2 regions of the Sporosarcina sp. FA15 genome follow, and region 2 is predicted to be linked to the other one. Evidence: riboswitches for the same ligand, from Rfam matches in the RefSeq annotation. Region 2 holds a riboswitch; the other holds the start of a gene.

Region 1 (7,441 bases), 1.4 Mb from region 2:
TTGTTCCTGAATGAACGCTCGATCTTCTTGCTCTTTGCCGGCGTGATAAGATGCCACAGAAACACCCTCCAGCTGAAGAAGCTGAGATAGTTCATCAGCCCGCTTTCGCGATGCCACATAAATGATTCCAGGACCCGCCGTCGTTACTATACGATTCTTAATCCACTCCGTTTTCATCATCCCATTATCAACTTTGACAATTGAATAAGAAATATTAGGGCGGTCCAACGAATGTTGATGAATTGCAGGCATTTGAAGTTGCAGATACCTGCAAATATCAGCCTTTACTTTATCATCGGCCGTTGCGGTAAGAGCCAAAATACCTGGTCGATTCAATCCTTCAAAAAATTCTCCTAGCCGCAAATATTCTGGTCTAAAATCAAATCCCCATTGAGAAATACAATGAGCCTCATCAACAACAATTAACGACAACTGAATGTTACGAAAATGAGCAGTCACATTTTTTTGCAACAACATTTCAGGTGATATAAAAATGAATTTATAGCTGCCTAATTCCCCCATTATTCTGTTTTTCTCCGAATAAGAAAGAAATGAGTTTAACGCAACAACCCTTTTTTCACCGTTCCTTTTCATGATTGCCACCTGGTCTTCCATCAACGCAACGAGTGGTGAAACGATTAAGACAGTACCTTCAAGTACATAGGCAGGTAATTGGTAGCAAAGTGACTTCCCTATACCTGTAGGTAAAATTGCAATCGTGTCCTTGCCCGCAATCACATCTCGAATGACATCTTCTTGTCCTGCCCTGAATTGATCAAAACCGAATCTCTCTTTTAATAATTTGTGAATAGCCATTAGTTGCCCCCTCCCGTCCGCGCACCTAAGATGAGACGAAGTTGAAAATAGGAAAGCGTTTCGAATTCAGATTTCAGCAAGCGAAGTCTACGGGTTCCAATTTCCTTCACTTTTCCAGCTACTGCTTCTGCATCTTCCTCAGAAACAAACTGTGTTAGCGGAAATTCTGTATCATTAATAGACATTTCTACAAAATGATCTTCAATTGTACTCTGTTTCAAGTTGCGCGCCATCGCAATTTCTTCAAGAGAAAAGCCACGATCAAAAAGTTGCTTCGTTTTTACAGAGGAATCCGTCAAATATGTCGAAACCTTGACGCTTTCAGCTATTTTTCGCAAAAAAGGCAAATCAGGAGACAGAATAATGACAGCAAGCATCATATGTAGACCTTCTATAAATAGTAGACGGATATCGAATGGATTTAGTTTCAAATTATCTGCTAACTGATCCCATGTCCAGCCTGTCAGTCCGAAACCACTTAAGCGATGAGTGATAATTGTTTTTTGTCTTTCATCCATTTCACTTCGAGTAATACATAGCCGAATTTCTTCGCTGACGCCTTTAGCAAATACTGGATCACTGATTCGCTGATTATGTAGTAGCATTTTAACAAAAGTTTGAATATCACGGTCTTTTTGAGCGGGCATAAACGATTTTTCCTTTGCTTTGAAATTCGAAACCGTCTGCACAACAAGCGATAACCTTCCGAAAAAAATCATTTCCCTTCCTCTATAATCCCAGCCGTTAAATCGGTAGGACGGTAATTTGCCAACTTCCACGCGACCTTGCTCCGTCAGTTTGACGAAAGAATCATCCATTGTTGAGATGAAACCCCTATCACTTAACTGTTTAGCCGCCTCATCGAATCGTTCAGCTGTCAGTTTTGGTACAATACCAAAGAATTCCTTCAAACCATAATATTCAACATCTTGCAGTGTTTGTCCCGATCTTTTGCCGCGTAATAGGTGAAGTCCCGCATAGATTGTTCGTTCACCGTCTATTCTGCCTATGATGGTTAATAGTATTGAAGATAGTTTCATTTTGAATTCCTCCGATTAACAAATGTTTTTTGTTGAAAACTCTTGTCAACATCATTAGAATGAAAGGTGAAGTAAATTGTTTGTACGGAGAAAAGAGGAGAGAAAGACTATGCCTAAATATACAATCGTTGATCAGGATACATGTATAGCGTGTGGTGCGTGTGGAGCTGCTGCCCCGGATATATACGATTATGATGATGAAGGAATTGCTTATGTTATCCTCGATGATAACATGGGAACAGCTGAAGTTCCAGAAGAACTGATGGAAGACCTAGAAGACGCTTTCGATGGCTGCCCAACCGATTCTATCAAAACCGCCGACGCACCATTTGATGGCGATGCACTTAAATACGAAGATTAACTAGGCAATCGCTGTCGATAACAGAAGTCGCTTTAAAACTACGACAACTTGTCGTGCGGGCTTCCAGACAGACGTTACTCTACAATAGTGTTAAAGACTCGTGAGTGGCTCTACCAATTGGCTGAGAGACCACTGTCACGAAGCTAGATAAATCGAACGTGGAAAGGTCGTCCTGGAAAATCCCGGGACGACCTTTTTTTATATTATGAAGTTAATTGGGTACGCTGTTGTGCAATCCATTTTTTCATACTCTTGAAAAGCAGCATGGAAATAATCATTAGCATAATTCCCTTGATCAAGTTAAATGGTAGAACTCCTAAAACAATAAAAGTAGCTAACTCATTCCCTGCCATGGCTGGGAAATTCATGAAATACGTATACATTGGTAAAAACAGTAGGTAATTCAAGACACTCATGCCAATAGCCATCGAGACAGTTCCAGCAATGAGGCCTCCAGCTAGACCAATAGATGTTTTAAATTTATTAAAGATAAAATAAATCGGCATTATGAAAAGCACGCCTGTTGCAAAGTTTGCAATTTCACCAACAGGAACACCTGTCGGGCTACCTGACATGAACCAGTGCATTATATTTTTAAGCAGTTCGACCGTAATACCTGCTACAGGTCCCATCGTCATTATTGCCAAAACCGCTGGAATCTCACTGAAATCAATTTTCAGGAATCCAGGTAGTGCAGGTAATGGGAAGTTAAACTGCATCAAAACAGTTGCAATACTCCCTAACATCGCGATGAGAATCATCTTTCGCAACTTTTTGTTATTCATTTGTTCCTCTCTCCTTTTGCGATTCACTTCAAAAGAGGAAAGGCCGTTCCACCTTGTTTATGTCGACAAAAAATCCCAAAAGCAAATAAGCTCGAGGGATTTGAAAGGTATACTCAAATAGAGAGTAGAAAAGAGACTATTTCTTTCTCTTTTAACCCACATTTAAATAAGCACCTCTTTTTGTAGACAACACAAAAAGATGGCCGCACCTTCACCTTCTCCCATCCAGACTATACTGTCGGCTCCGGAATTACACCGGTATCAGCTGTTAAGCTCGCGGGCTTGGAAAGTGACTTTCCTTTACCGCCGGTCGGGAATTACACCCTGCCCCGAAGATGAATCAATATTTTGTTACAACCTTATTGTATACAAAAAAAAGACCTTTGTAAACAAGGCTGTTTACAAAGGTCTTTCTATTTACTTCAATATAAGTGGAAGTGGATTAGATCCAACCGGTACCGGTAAAGGCTGGCTGAAGTTAAAACCGTTCCATTCTTCTTGAACGACATTTTCGAATTGAAGCTGTTCACCAAAATCAGCTGCTGTCAGGAGCATGCCCTCAATCATTTGCATCGCTTTTTCCGGCTCCATCGCGTCCAAATCCAGTGGTTGTGTGAATTTGATGGTCGTCAATTTGTCATCTGCCTTTACTTCAAAATTTAAAGTACTTGGAATGACTGGCTTGAAAACATCATTCGGCTTCACTTTCATTTGCTGTAATGCCTCGTTCAACGATGGCTGCGGTTGGGAAAAGTTCGATGTAAGAAACTGCTGTCCATCTTGTTGTTCAAACATATAGTAATTCAAATGATTACGACCACTTTTCAAAATCAACGGTGTGCTCGGTTGACCTACTTCAGAGAACATGGTCGCAGTTCCATCCTCGTTCTCAAATCGGACCTCCTGATAACCGTAAAACGTATCTTGTAAAGAGTCGAGATAGACTTCCATCGATCCCGAACCTATGTCATAACCATGACCTTGCGGTAGCTGGTGGATAATTACATGATCCTCTGCGGCTATATTGCCTTTATAAGGATGGTACTCTTGAAAACCCAGTGCACTTTCATCGAGACGACTCGCATACTTTTTGTACAAATCATAACTCGTTGGCTCCAAGAAACCAATATCCTCATTGATTTGACTGTTCGGAATGATAAATGTAACGGCAATGCTTAAAGCTTGATCACCTGCAAGACCTAAATGGAATAGTGTACTATCGGTAACGTCTTCGGAGTAGACAGCAAAATGGTGTGTCCTCCCTGTTTCAGATGCCATCTTAGTAGAAAATCCATCCATTGTGCCCATTTCCGCTTCTTCATCCGTACTCGATTCATTTTCCAAACTCGCACCTCTTGCAGAAGGCTCGGCGTCCTCACTTTGCATCATTTTATTGTCGGTACTTTGATCCTTCATTGACAATTCATTTTCACCAAACATAGAAGGAACCAACAGGCCGATAACAAGCAAAGCAGCAACAGCGACAAGTGCTGGCATCCATTTCTTTGATTTTTTACGGTGAGGCGTATTCAGCCGTTCATCTTGCTTCAGCCGCGCCAGTATTTCCGACATTGGACGATTATCTGATATGTCAGGCACATCACCGAGGAGTTTTTCAATCTTGTTGTCGTTCCAATCTTTGTGGGTCATCTAGTTTCCCCCCTTCTGTCGGAAGAGCATTCAATTTCTTTTGTAATGCTTTGATCGCCCTATGTTGTGTTGTCTTCACTTTGCCTTCTGTCCAGCTAAGAATTTCGGCTGTTTCAGCTATGGAAAGATCTTGGAAATAGCGCATGATGATAACCATTTTCTGATCACCAGTACATGTATTAAGTGCTTGCAGCAGCTCTTGCATCTCTTCACTGAGTGTTACGATTTCTTCCGGCAGGATACCTGTCGATACGAGTTCGCTCTTTTCCCAGTCGAATTTATCGAACAGATGCTTTTTACGAACTGTAATTTTCCTGAAATGGTCGATTGCTACATTTTTAGCAATTGAAAAGAGCCATGTCTTCTCGGAACTTTTCCCCTCAAAACCGGCGTAGGCACGCAGTACCCTCACATAGACTTCATGCATGAGGTCCTCAGCATGGTCACGGTCTCTCGTCAAATAGATAAGAAACTTGAACACATCCTGATGGTACTGTTCGTAAAGCCGATGGAAAACGGAGTCGTCCATGAAATACCCCCGTTCTATCAATTAGTCGTATTTCAAGCTATTAAGTTACATCTTTTTTAAGGGCAATATGCAACTGAAAATCGTTCCTTCAGTGTCGCCTTTTGTTGCAGCGATCTTGCCACCATGTGAGTCGATAATGCTTTTCGCGATGGCGAGTCCAAGACCTGTTCCACCTTTTCCTCTAGTTCTCGCTTTATCTGCTTTGTAAAAACGTTCGAAGATATACGGTAAGTCCTCTTGCGGAATTCCAACACCTGTATCTGTCACTGTTATTTCAATCATATCAACTTGTTTTTGTATTCCAAGTCTAACACTTCCCCCATCAGGTGTATGGCGGATTGCATTGTCTATTAAATTCGTCAATACTTGCTCCATACGGTCTTCATCTACATTTGAAATGAGTACTGTATCTTCCAAGAATTCGAAAGTCAAATCGACATTTGCTTCACGCGCAACTTGCATGAATTTATTGACTATCCGGTCGAGAAAAGGAATCATCGATAGATCGTCTTTGTAAAGTCGCATATGTCCTGATTCCATCCTTGCAAGATCGAGAAGATCCGTCACAAGTCGGCCCATCCTTTTCGATTCATCGTGTATGATCTGTACCATTTCGTCGCGCTCTTCATCACTTGTTATAACTCCATCAATAATGGCTTCACTATACCCCTGCAACATAGATATCGGTGTCCGAAGTTCATGAGATACATTTGCTATGAAGTCGGATCTAAGTTTCTCAAGCTTATGCTGATCTGTCATATCACGTAAGACAGCAACTGCCCCACGAATACTATTTCCGCTATACAACGGGCTAATAGAGATTCCATAAAACTGTCCACCTAATTCTAATTCATCTTCAACTTCCTCAGCGAACGTAATAACATGTTCAAGCATATGAAAAATCGCCGGTGGGATATGATGGTTACCCTCTTGTGCGCCATTTTTAAAATACCAATTCTGCAATAACTGTTCAGCTTGTGGATTACTTAGCAGGATTGTATAATCTCGATTAAATGTAATGACAGCATCAGTCATCGATGTAAGGATGCTTGAAAGCTGCTCTTTATCCTGATTAATAAGTTCAACGTGATATTTAAGCTGTCTACCCATCTGATTGAATGCAGTTGCAAGCTGGCCAATTTCATCATTTTGCATTACAGGCAATCTTGTATCGAAATTCCCTTTCGATAATTCAAATGCCGCCTGCCTCAATCCACGTAAAGGGGAAGTAATTCTTGTTGACAGGAAAAAGGCGAAAAATGTTGTTAAAATAAAGGCAATAAATGCTGATAAGAATACGATACGTGTAGTACTTTCTGTTGTCCTATGGACGGCTTCAAGGCTTTGATAAATGATAACTGAGCTACCGAGTTGCTCTCCTTTTTCAAGTGGATAGGATAGAACAAGGTATTGTTCCATGACATTCTCTTCATTAATCGAAGGTAAGATCATCTCTTTTACAACTTGTTTATTATTCTTTTCAGCTGCATAAAACATGGATTCATAGAGCACTTTATTTTCTATTCTATCCTTGTTCAATCCTTTATGGAATGAATGCGTAACTTCCCCATTGGTATCGACAATCATCGCATTCGTTTCGTCGTCAAGAATGTCATCAATAATCAAGTTCATCGAAGTTTGACTTTCGTGATCATTAACAATTTTCCCGATCGTTGTTGCTTCCCTTCGCAATGATTCCTCAGCCTGTTGTGTATGGAAGTCATCTAGGAATTCAAGGAGCAAGGCCGTAACAATAAATAATACAAAAGAAACGAGAAGCAATATGGTTGCCCATAGCTTCCCGACAATTGAATTCCATATTCTATTCATTAGGAATCTCGAACTTGTAACCGACTCCCCAAACAGTAACAATCATTTTTGCTGCTTGTTCAGAAACGCGGCTTAGCTTTTCACGTAGCCGTTTGACATGCGTATCTACTGTACGGAGATCTCCGAAAAATTCATAATGCCACACTTCTTTTAACAGCTGCTCTCTGTCGAATACTTTGTCAGGCGACTTCGCAAGAAAATAGAGCAATTCGTACTCTTTCGGCGTCAGCCCAACTTCTTCTCCTTCAGCTGTAACCCGGTGTGCATCGTGATCTATCGTTAATTGAGGGAAGACGACCAAGTCCTTCGATGTAGAAGATGAAGCGGCACCTGGAAACGTAACAGACCTTCTAAGAATTGCTTTAACCCGCAGAACAACTTCACGCGGACTAAAAGGCTTCACTATGTAATCATCAGCACCAGACTCAAA
Region 2 (7,441 bases):
TATCTACAATGCGCTCAACAAGTTTTTCATTGATGCGACGATAAGCAATTAGTTCCTGAATTGTTAAGATAACAAGATCAAATCGTTCAGCTATCTCTTTCAACTGTGGACCTCTCGCCATTGTCCCATCGACGTTCATAATTTCACATATGACGCCGACCGGTTCTGCTCCCGCGAGCTTCGCGAGGTCTACAGCAGCTTCTGTATGACCAGAGCGCTTTAGGACGCCGCCAGACTTCGCTATTAGCGGAAATATATGTCCTGGTCTTCTAAAGTCTGTTGGACCTGCTTCAGTCCCTAGCATCCTTAATACTGTTTCCGACCGTTCAAATGCAGAGATTCCAGTATGACAATCCGCATGATCAATGCTAATTGTAAATGCAGTTCCGTGCACATCACTATTATTTTCTGTCATAAGTCCGAGTTCAAGCTGTCGCGATTTCTCTTCGTCTATCGGCACGCAAATCAATCCACGGCCTTCCGTCGCCATAAAGTTAATCATTTCGGGTGTAGCGAATTCACCAAGTGCAACAAAGTCACCTTCATTCTCTCGGTCTTCGTCGTCAACGACAATAATTGCTTTTCCTTTTTTTAGTTCTTCAATTGCTTTTTCTACGGTAGAGTACATCTGCTTTGCCCCCTTAACTGAGGAATCCACTGGCGATAAGGGTATCCATTGTTAAACCGCCAGTTGGATTCTCTTTGTCTGTAGTTATTAGCCGTTCTATATATTTCGCGAGCATATCGCATTCTACGTTCACTCGATCCCCAGCCCGTTTTCGGCCGATGATTGAGTCACCTTGCGTGACTGGAATTAATGAGATGATAAAACCAATACTCGTCACACCAAATACAGTAAGTGATGTTCCATCCACAGTTACTGAACCTTTTGGGATAAAATACTTCAATAATTTAGTTGCGATACTGATTTCCATATAGATTGCATTTTCTTTTTGTCTAACCGAAACAATTTCGCCAGTGCCATCGACATGTCCACTGACTATATGTCCGCCGAAACGACCATTCGCCGCCATCGCACGTTCTAAGTTAACCGGACTTCCCGTACGCAATGCTTGAAGCGTTGTCGCTTTAACAGTTTCAGGCATGACATCAGCTGTAAATTGATTGCTTGAGAAATCTGACACCGTCAAACAGACACCATTCACTGCCAGACTATCGCCTTTTTTAACATCGCTAAGCACTTTGCTACAACGGATTGATAGTTGCAAAGAATTCGCCGCTGGCCTAACCGCTGAAACTGTTCCTACTTCTTCAATAATTCCAGTAAACAACTGCTGTCAATCCTCCTTCAGAAACCTGGCGCCAAGCTGAAATCGTCCCCTATTTGTCGCACATCTAAAAAACGCAAGGATTCGCCTTCTGCAATCAGGTTCCAAGTATCATTCATGAACAATGAAGAACCGTTGTCGATTAATTTCGGAGCCATATACAAATACAGTTCATCTGTGAGACCTTTATTGATGAAACTGAAATGAACATTGCTACCGTCTTCAACGAACATTGTCATGATTTCTTTATCAGCAAAACGTTTTAAAACTTCATTCAAAAAAGATACGTTTTCTGAAATCCTTTTAATTGAAACTAAAGGATGTTCAAAAAAAGTAGTTTCAGAATGTGTTGAATCGAGAGTAAAAATAACTGTTTCTATAGCGCCGTCTGTAACAACATTCGCTGATTTGGCGTCCTGAGATGCCGGTCTAAATTAATTCGAATTGGGTTCTTTCCACCATGGGGCAAACGGGTGGTGAGGAAAGGGTTATCGTGAAGTACGGTTTGTACGTCTACCAAAATAGCATCATGGGTATGGCGGAGGTGATGGACATCGGTTCGTGATGCAGCCGAAGTAATCCATTTGCTGTCCCCGTTCTGCGTTGAAAGTCTACCGTTAAGAGTTGCGGTGGCTTTCAAGGTAACGTATGGTTTCCCGTATCTGATGAAATGAAAAAATGCTTGGTTTAACTGCTCTGCCTCTTCCTGTAAAATGCCGGTAATGACTTCAATCCCAGCAACTTTAAGAAGCCCGATTCCCGCTCCATTGACGGAGGGATTCGGATCGATAGACGCAACAAAAACACGTTGAATTCCAGATGAAATAATGAGATCTGTACACGGAGGTGTTTTCCCAGTATGGGCACACGGTTCCAGTGTCACGTATAGATCCGCACCAATAGAATTCGCACCTGCCATTGCCAGCGCATGCACTTCAGCATGAGGTGTCCCAGCTTTCAAGTGCGCACCCGTCCCTAAAATCCGGCCGTCTTTCACACAAACAGCACCAACAAGTGGATTCAGCGAGGTTTGTCCTTGTGCACTACGCGCCAGTTCAAGAGCAAGTCTCATATAATGTTGAGGGTCCATTGGCATTCCCCCTTTCGTTTTTTGAAAGGGCAGAGCCTGCAAGCACAGCACGCATATCCAAACAACTTCTCCCATCCAGACTATAACTGTCGGTGCCGGAATTTCACCAGCTCCACCGCCTTCCAAGCAAGGAAGGACGGGTCACGGACTGACGAGCTATGCTCGATCACCGCCGGTAAGGAATTTCACCTTGCCCCGAAGAGTTTGTTTATACGTGCCGACTTAAAGTTATCATACTACTTCCATAAAATCAAAAAAGACTCAGTCTGTTTGAACAGAACTGAGTCTTCTATGTATGATGAAATAAGAATACCATTGCATTTGCAACTTATAATAAACCCGGAAAACCACTGCGAATTGCAGCGTTCTTCCGGGTTTACTATCCTAGTGCTCGCGCTTAAATAACACTGACATTCTATTATTTATTTCTTCAAGTCTTCAATTGAATTGATGTCCATATACTTCGGTACCACTAAACCGATCTTAACGCCTTCCATATTGACGCCAAGTTCTTCGAATTTACCTTCGAATTTGTCAGCGTATGTTTTAGCTGTAATTGGCAACCAAGCTGCAAGTGATGCATCTGCACTACCGTCAGCTACCGCAGTCCATAGCGGGCCTAATTCAACTTGTGTCAATGTAACCTTAAAGCCCATTTCTTCCAGAACAAGTTTCATGACGTTATGGCTTGCGATTTCGCTGTCCCATGCTGCATATGCCAGTTTAATTTTATCGCCGTCCACCTTCTCCACACCATTTGTCCATTCTGCCACTAACTCTTCGTTTGCATCAATCCAGTTTCGTGCCGCTATTTCTTCTTTTTCACCTTCTTGTATCTCTACCATAACTTCTCCCATATCTTCCTCAGTCCATTTGAACTGTGATAGGATTTTATGTGCTTCTGGTAAATCTTCTTGCAGACCAAGTCTCCCGATCGTACGGATTTGTTCTTCTCCACCATACACACCTCTTGGATCTTCAAGGTATTTCAAATCGAATTTCATGAATTTCCAATGTGGTGTCCAGCCCGTTATGATGATTGGCTGCTCTTTGTCATACGCTTTTTTTAGTGAAGCTGTCATAGCTGCGCCTGAACCTGTTGTCAACTTCCAATCTGTAAGTTCATATTCTACCAGCGCTTTTTCAGTCGCCTCCATAATTCCTGCACCTGGATCGATACCCGTAATCTTATAGTCTACTGATTCGCCAACTGTTTTCGTGGAGTCTCCGTCTGCTTCATTCTTGTCACTGCCACATGCAGCAAGTCCAACTGCCAGTAGAGCAACTGCCCCAAGTCCCAAGACTTTTTTTGATAATTTCATCGTGTAATTCCCCCTTATTTTTTCTTTCCTGTGCGTTGCGTGATGCAATCTAAAATGATTGCTACGACCACAATGGACAATCTGGTTTCAATTGTGTAACAGCCATTGAAGCAATAACTATCATGAAAAGGAAAGCATAATACTTCACAACATTTCCAGTTCACTTACCTTTTTGCCGTTCAATTTGTGCAGATACTGTTCATTCTTCATTCTCAGTTCGAAGCTTATGTCATAAGAATCACACTCAATAAACCCAGAAAAACTGCTGCATATTACAGCGTTCTTCCGGGTTCATTGTTCTAGTTATTACGCTAGCTAATGTAAGTTTTATACTGCTAGAAAAACGAGTTACGTTTAAATAGAAGTAGAATTCTGTTGTTTATTTCTTCAAGTCTTCAATCGAATCGATGTCCATATATTGTGGTACAACAAGACCGACTTTGACACCTTCCATATTGACGCCAAGTTCTTCGAATTTACCTTCGAATTTATCAGCATATGTTTTATGTGTTAATGGCATCCAAGCTGCAAGCGATGCGTCTGCACTACCGTCAGCAACTGCAGTCCATAATGGACCTGCTTCAACTTGTGTTAATGTCACTTTATAACCCATATCTTCTAAAACAATTTTCATGACGTTATGACTAGCGATTTCACTGTCCCATGCAACGTAAGCAAGTTTGATCTTGTCGCCGTCAACTTTTTCAACGCCTTCTGTCCATACAGCCACTTTTTCTTCATTTGCTTCAACCCATTTTTGTGCTGCCGCGTCTTCTTTTTCACCTTCTTGAATAGCTACCATTATTTCTCCCATATCCTCTTCAGTCCAGTTGAACTTCGATAAGATTTGGTGCGCTTCTGGCAGATCTTCTGCTAATCCGATTCTTCCGATTGTACGGATCTGCTCTTCCCCACCGTACACACCTTTTGGATCTTCAAGATATTTCAAATCGTATTTCGCAAATTTCCAATGCGGTGTCCAACCTGTAACGATAATCGGTTGCTCTTTGTCATAAGCTTTTTTCAGTGAAGCTGTCATTGCCGCACTTGAACCTGTTGTTAGATCCCAATCTGTAAGGTCATATTCTGTAAGTACTTTTTCAGTAGCTTCCATGATACCTGCACCTGGATCGATACCTGTAATCTTATAGTCTACTGATTCACCAACTGTTTTCGTGGAGTCTCCGTCTGCTTCATTCTTGTCACTGCCACATGCAGCAAGTCCTACTGCAAGCAGAGCAACCGCTCCAAGTCCTAATACTTTTTTTGTTAATTTCATAGTTTAGTTCCCCCTTGTTTTTTCTTTCCTGCGTGTTGCGTGATGCGATCTAAAATGATGGCTACGATAACGATGGACAATCCGGTTTCAAAACCAACACCCGTTTTCAGTTGTGTAACAGCTCGATAAACTTCTTCACCAAGCCCTGGCGCACCAACCATCGATGCAATAACGACCATCGATAGGGAAAGCATAATACTTTGGTTGACACCCGCCATAATTGTAGGTTTTGCAAGCGGAATTTGTACTTTGCTCAATCTCTGCCAAGTAGTAGAACCAAATGCTTCTGTCGCTTCGATTAAATCTTTCGGAACTTGTTCTATTCCAAGCATTGTCAAACGAATTGTTGGCGGCATTGAGAAGATAACAGATGCCACAACACCTGGGACGACCCCGATGTTAAAGAAGAATATAGCTGGCAATAAATAAACGAAAGCCGGCATGGTTTGCATCAAATCCAATAAGGGATTGATGATTTTTCTTGCTGTCGCTTGTTGTGATCCCCAGATACCGACTGGAATTCCGATTATCAGTGCGAAGAATACAGAGGTGAGTACGAGCGCTAGCATTTGCAGCATCGGGTACCAATAACCCAAGTAATCGATGAACAGCAAGCCGAACAATGTAAATATGGCAATGCGGCGAGTAGATACGAACCACGCAAGCAAGGCAAATAGCACGGCAAGTAAAATAGATGGCACGATATCGAGCAATTCCACTGATCCTTCAACTATTCCTTTGAGAAAATCTGAAATCCCGTCAAACACTGTACCGAAAGTTAGTACGAGCCAATCGACTCCATTGTCAATCCACTCCGCAAATGGCAAACGAGGTAAATATTTATCCATTTATCTTCGCCTCCGTATCCGTATGTTCATCGGAATCGAAAGTTCCGTTATTATTGATAAACTGATTATCACCTGATAATGCACCAATCAATGCACCACGAATAATAATTCCCTGTAGCTTGTTATTTTCATCAACGACTGCAACCGGAATAACCGCTGTCGATACGATATCGAACAGATCGATTAGCACGGTATCCAGAAGAATCATCGGAAGGTCGGTAATCATTATTTCTTCAAGTGTCTTCCCTGTTTCAATAGCCAAACTCGCATCTTGGGCCGTGACCGCACCTAAAAGACGCTTTGCTTTATCGACAACGTAAATTGAAGATATCCCAAGTTGTTTCATCATTCGAAGAGCTACTCTCGCTCCACGGTCGATTTGAACCGTCTCTGCTTTTTTCATAATATGTCCCGCTGTCAATACTTTAGAAAGATCCACATCTTCAACAAAGCGTTCTACATATTCATTCGACGGACTCATCAATATCTCTTCGGGCGTACCCACTTGAACAATTTCCCCGTCTTTCATCAATGCAATGCGGTCGCCTATACGAAGTGCCTCATCTAAGTCATGCGTAATGAAAATAATTGTTTTCCCCATATCATTATGAAGTTGCAATAATTCGTCTTGCATATCTTTGCGGATTAACGGATCAAGCGCACTGAATGCTTCGTCCATCAGCAAAATATCTGGTCCATTAGCTAGCGCTCTCGCTAAACCAACACGCTGTTGCATGCCTCCGCTCAGCTGGCTAGGGAATTGATCTTCATATCCTGCAAGTCCGACTAGTCCTAAGGATTCTTTCGCTTTGACTTGACGTTCTGCCTTCGCTACTCCTTGGATTTCTAAGCCATATTCCGCGTTTTCAAGAATCGTCTTGTGGGGAAAGAGTGCGAAGTTTTGAAATACCATTCCAATTTTCTTACGCCTTACATTACGAAGTTGTTCTTTATTCATCCCAACGATGTCCTCACCGTCTAGCAGGATATTGCCCATTGTTGGGTCAATCAGCCTGTTCAGTAATCTAACAAGCGTTGATTTTCCGCTACCTGACAATCCCATAATGACAAATATTTCACCTTCGTACACATCGAATGATGCATTTTTCACCCCGACTGTTGCGCCGGTGGCTTTCAAAATCTCACCTTTTGTTTTTCCTTCATTTAGAAGCTGGGAAGCCCGCTTCGCATTTTTACCGAAAATCTTTGTGGTGTTTATCACTTGGATTTTCTTACTGGCAATCTGTTCACTCATACATACACTCCTTATATTTTCAAAACTGACGAATGTCTTCTAGTATAGCTGTCTTTTTTTTGCATTACAACCGTTTTCTCAATTTAAATGGTTTGTACAGAAAAAACTGTACGAACTTTTATTGCTACGAATTGCTTTTTAAGATAGGATATAATACGCTATAAGAAATGAGCTGGATCGGTTAATAAATGCCGGTTATAGTGGAGGGAAGACGTTGTATGAACGGTAATGAAAAACTTGAAAAAGCTCGTGAGCGGATTATTGAATCCATCGCACAAAATATACATCTTTATGGTCTTACACCTTCTGCTGGAAGACAGTATGGCACGATGTTTTTTCATAATGAGCCGTTAACATT

Evidence for each region. Region 2 has a riboswitch for FMN ahead of ribD (bifunctional diaminohydroxyphosphoribosylaminopyrimidine deaminase/5-amino-6-(5-phosphoribosylamino)uracil reductase RibD). Riboswitches for the same ligand answer to the same signal wherever they lie in the genome.
Region 1: another riboswitch for FMN. It lies ahead of ACP8HG_RS08235 (ECF transporter S component); the one in region 2 lies ahead of ribD (bifunctional diaminohydroxyphosphoribosylaminopyrimidine deaminase/5-amino-6-(5-phosphoribosylamino)uracil reductase RibD).

The regions. Positions count from the first base shown of each region.
Region 1 is NZ_CP188818.1:1,689,303-1,696,743, forward strand. It holds gene ACP8HG_RS08220 (RecQ family ATP-dependent DNA helicase) at 1-816, opposite strand, end outside; gene ACP8HG_RS08225 (helix-turn-helix domain-containing protein) at 816-1,856, opposite strand; gene ACP8HG_RS08230 (ferredoxin) at 1,966-2,217, shown strand; gene ACP8HG_RS08235 (ECF transporter S component) at 2,421-3,002, opposite strand; FMN riboswitch at 3,212-3,343, opposite strand; gene ACP8HG_RS08240 (hypothetical protein) at 3,420-4,652, opposite strand; gene sigX (RNA polymerase sigma factor SigX) at 4,618-5,181, opposite strand; gene ACP8HG_RS08250 (ATP-binding protein) at 5,227-7,011, opposite strand; gene ACP8HG_RS08255 (response regulator transcription factor) at 7,004-7,441, opposite strand, start outside.
Region 2 is NZ_CP188818.1:302,814-310,254, reverse strand. It holds gene ACP8HG_RS01580 (bifunctional 3,4-dihydroxy-2-butanone-4-phosphate synthase/GTP cyclohydrolase II) at 1-628, opposite strand, end outside; gene ribE (riboflavin synthase) at 642-1,292, opposite strand; partial or broken gene ribD (bifunctional diaminohydroxyphosphoribosylaminopyrimidine deaminase/5-amino-6-(5-phosphoribosylamino)uracil reductase RibD) at 1,310-2,361, opposite strand; FMN riboswitch at 2,439-2,586, opposite strand; gene ACP8HG_RS01565 (glycine betaine ABC transporter substrate-binding protein) at 2,802-3,701, opposite strand; gene ACP8HG_RS01560 (glycine betaine ABC transporter substrate-binding protein) at 4,081-4,980, opposite strand; gene ACP8HG_RS01555 (ABC transporter permease) at 4,977-5,828, opposite strand; gene ACP8HG_RS01550 (quaternary amine ABC transporter ATP-binding protein) at 5,821-7,083, opposite strand; gene ACP8HG_RS01545 (GbsR/MarR family transcriptional regulator) at 7,302-7,441, shown strand, end outside.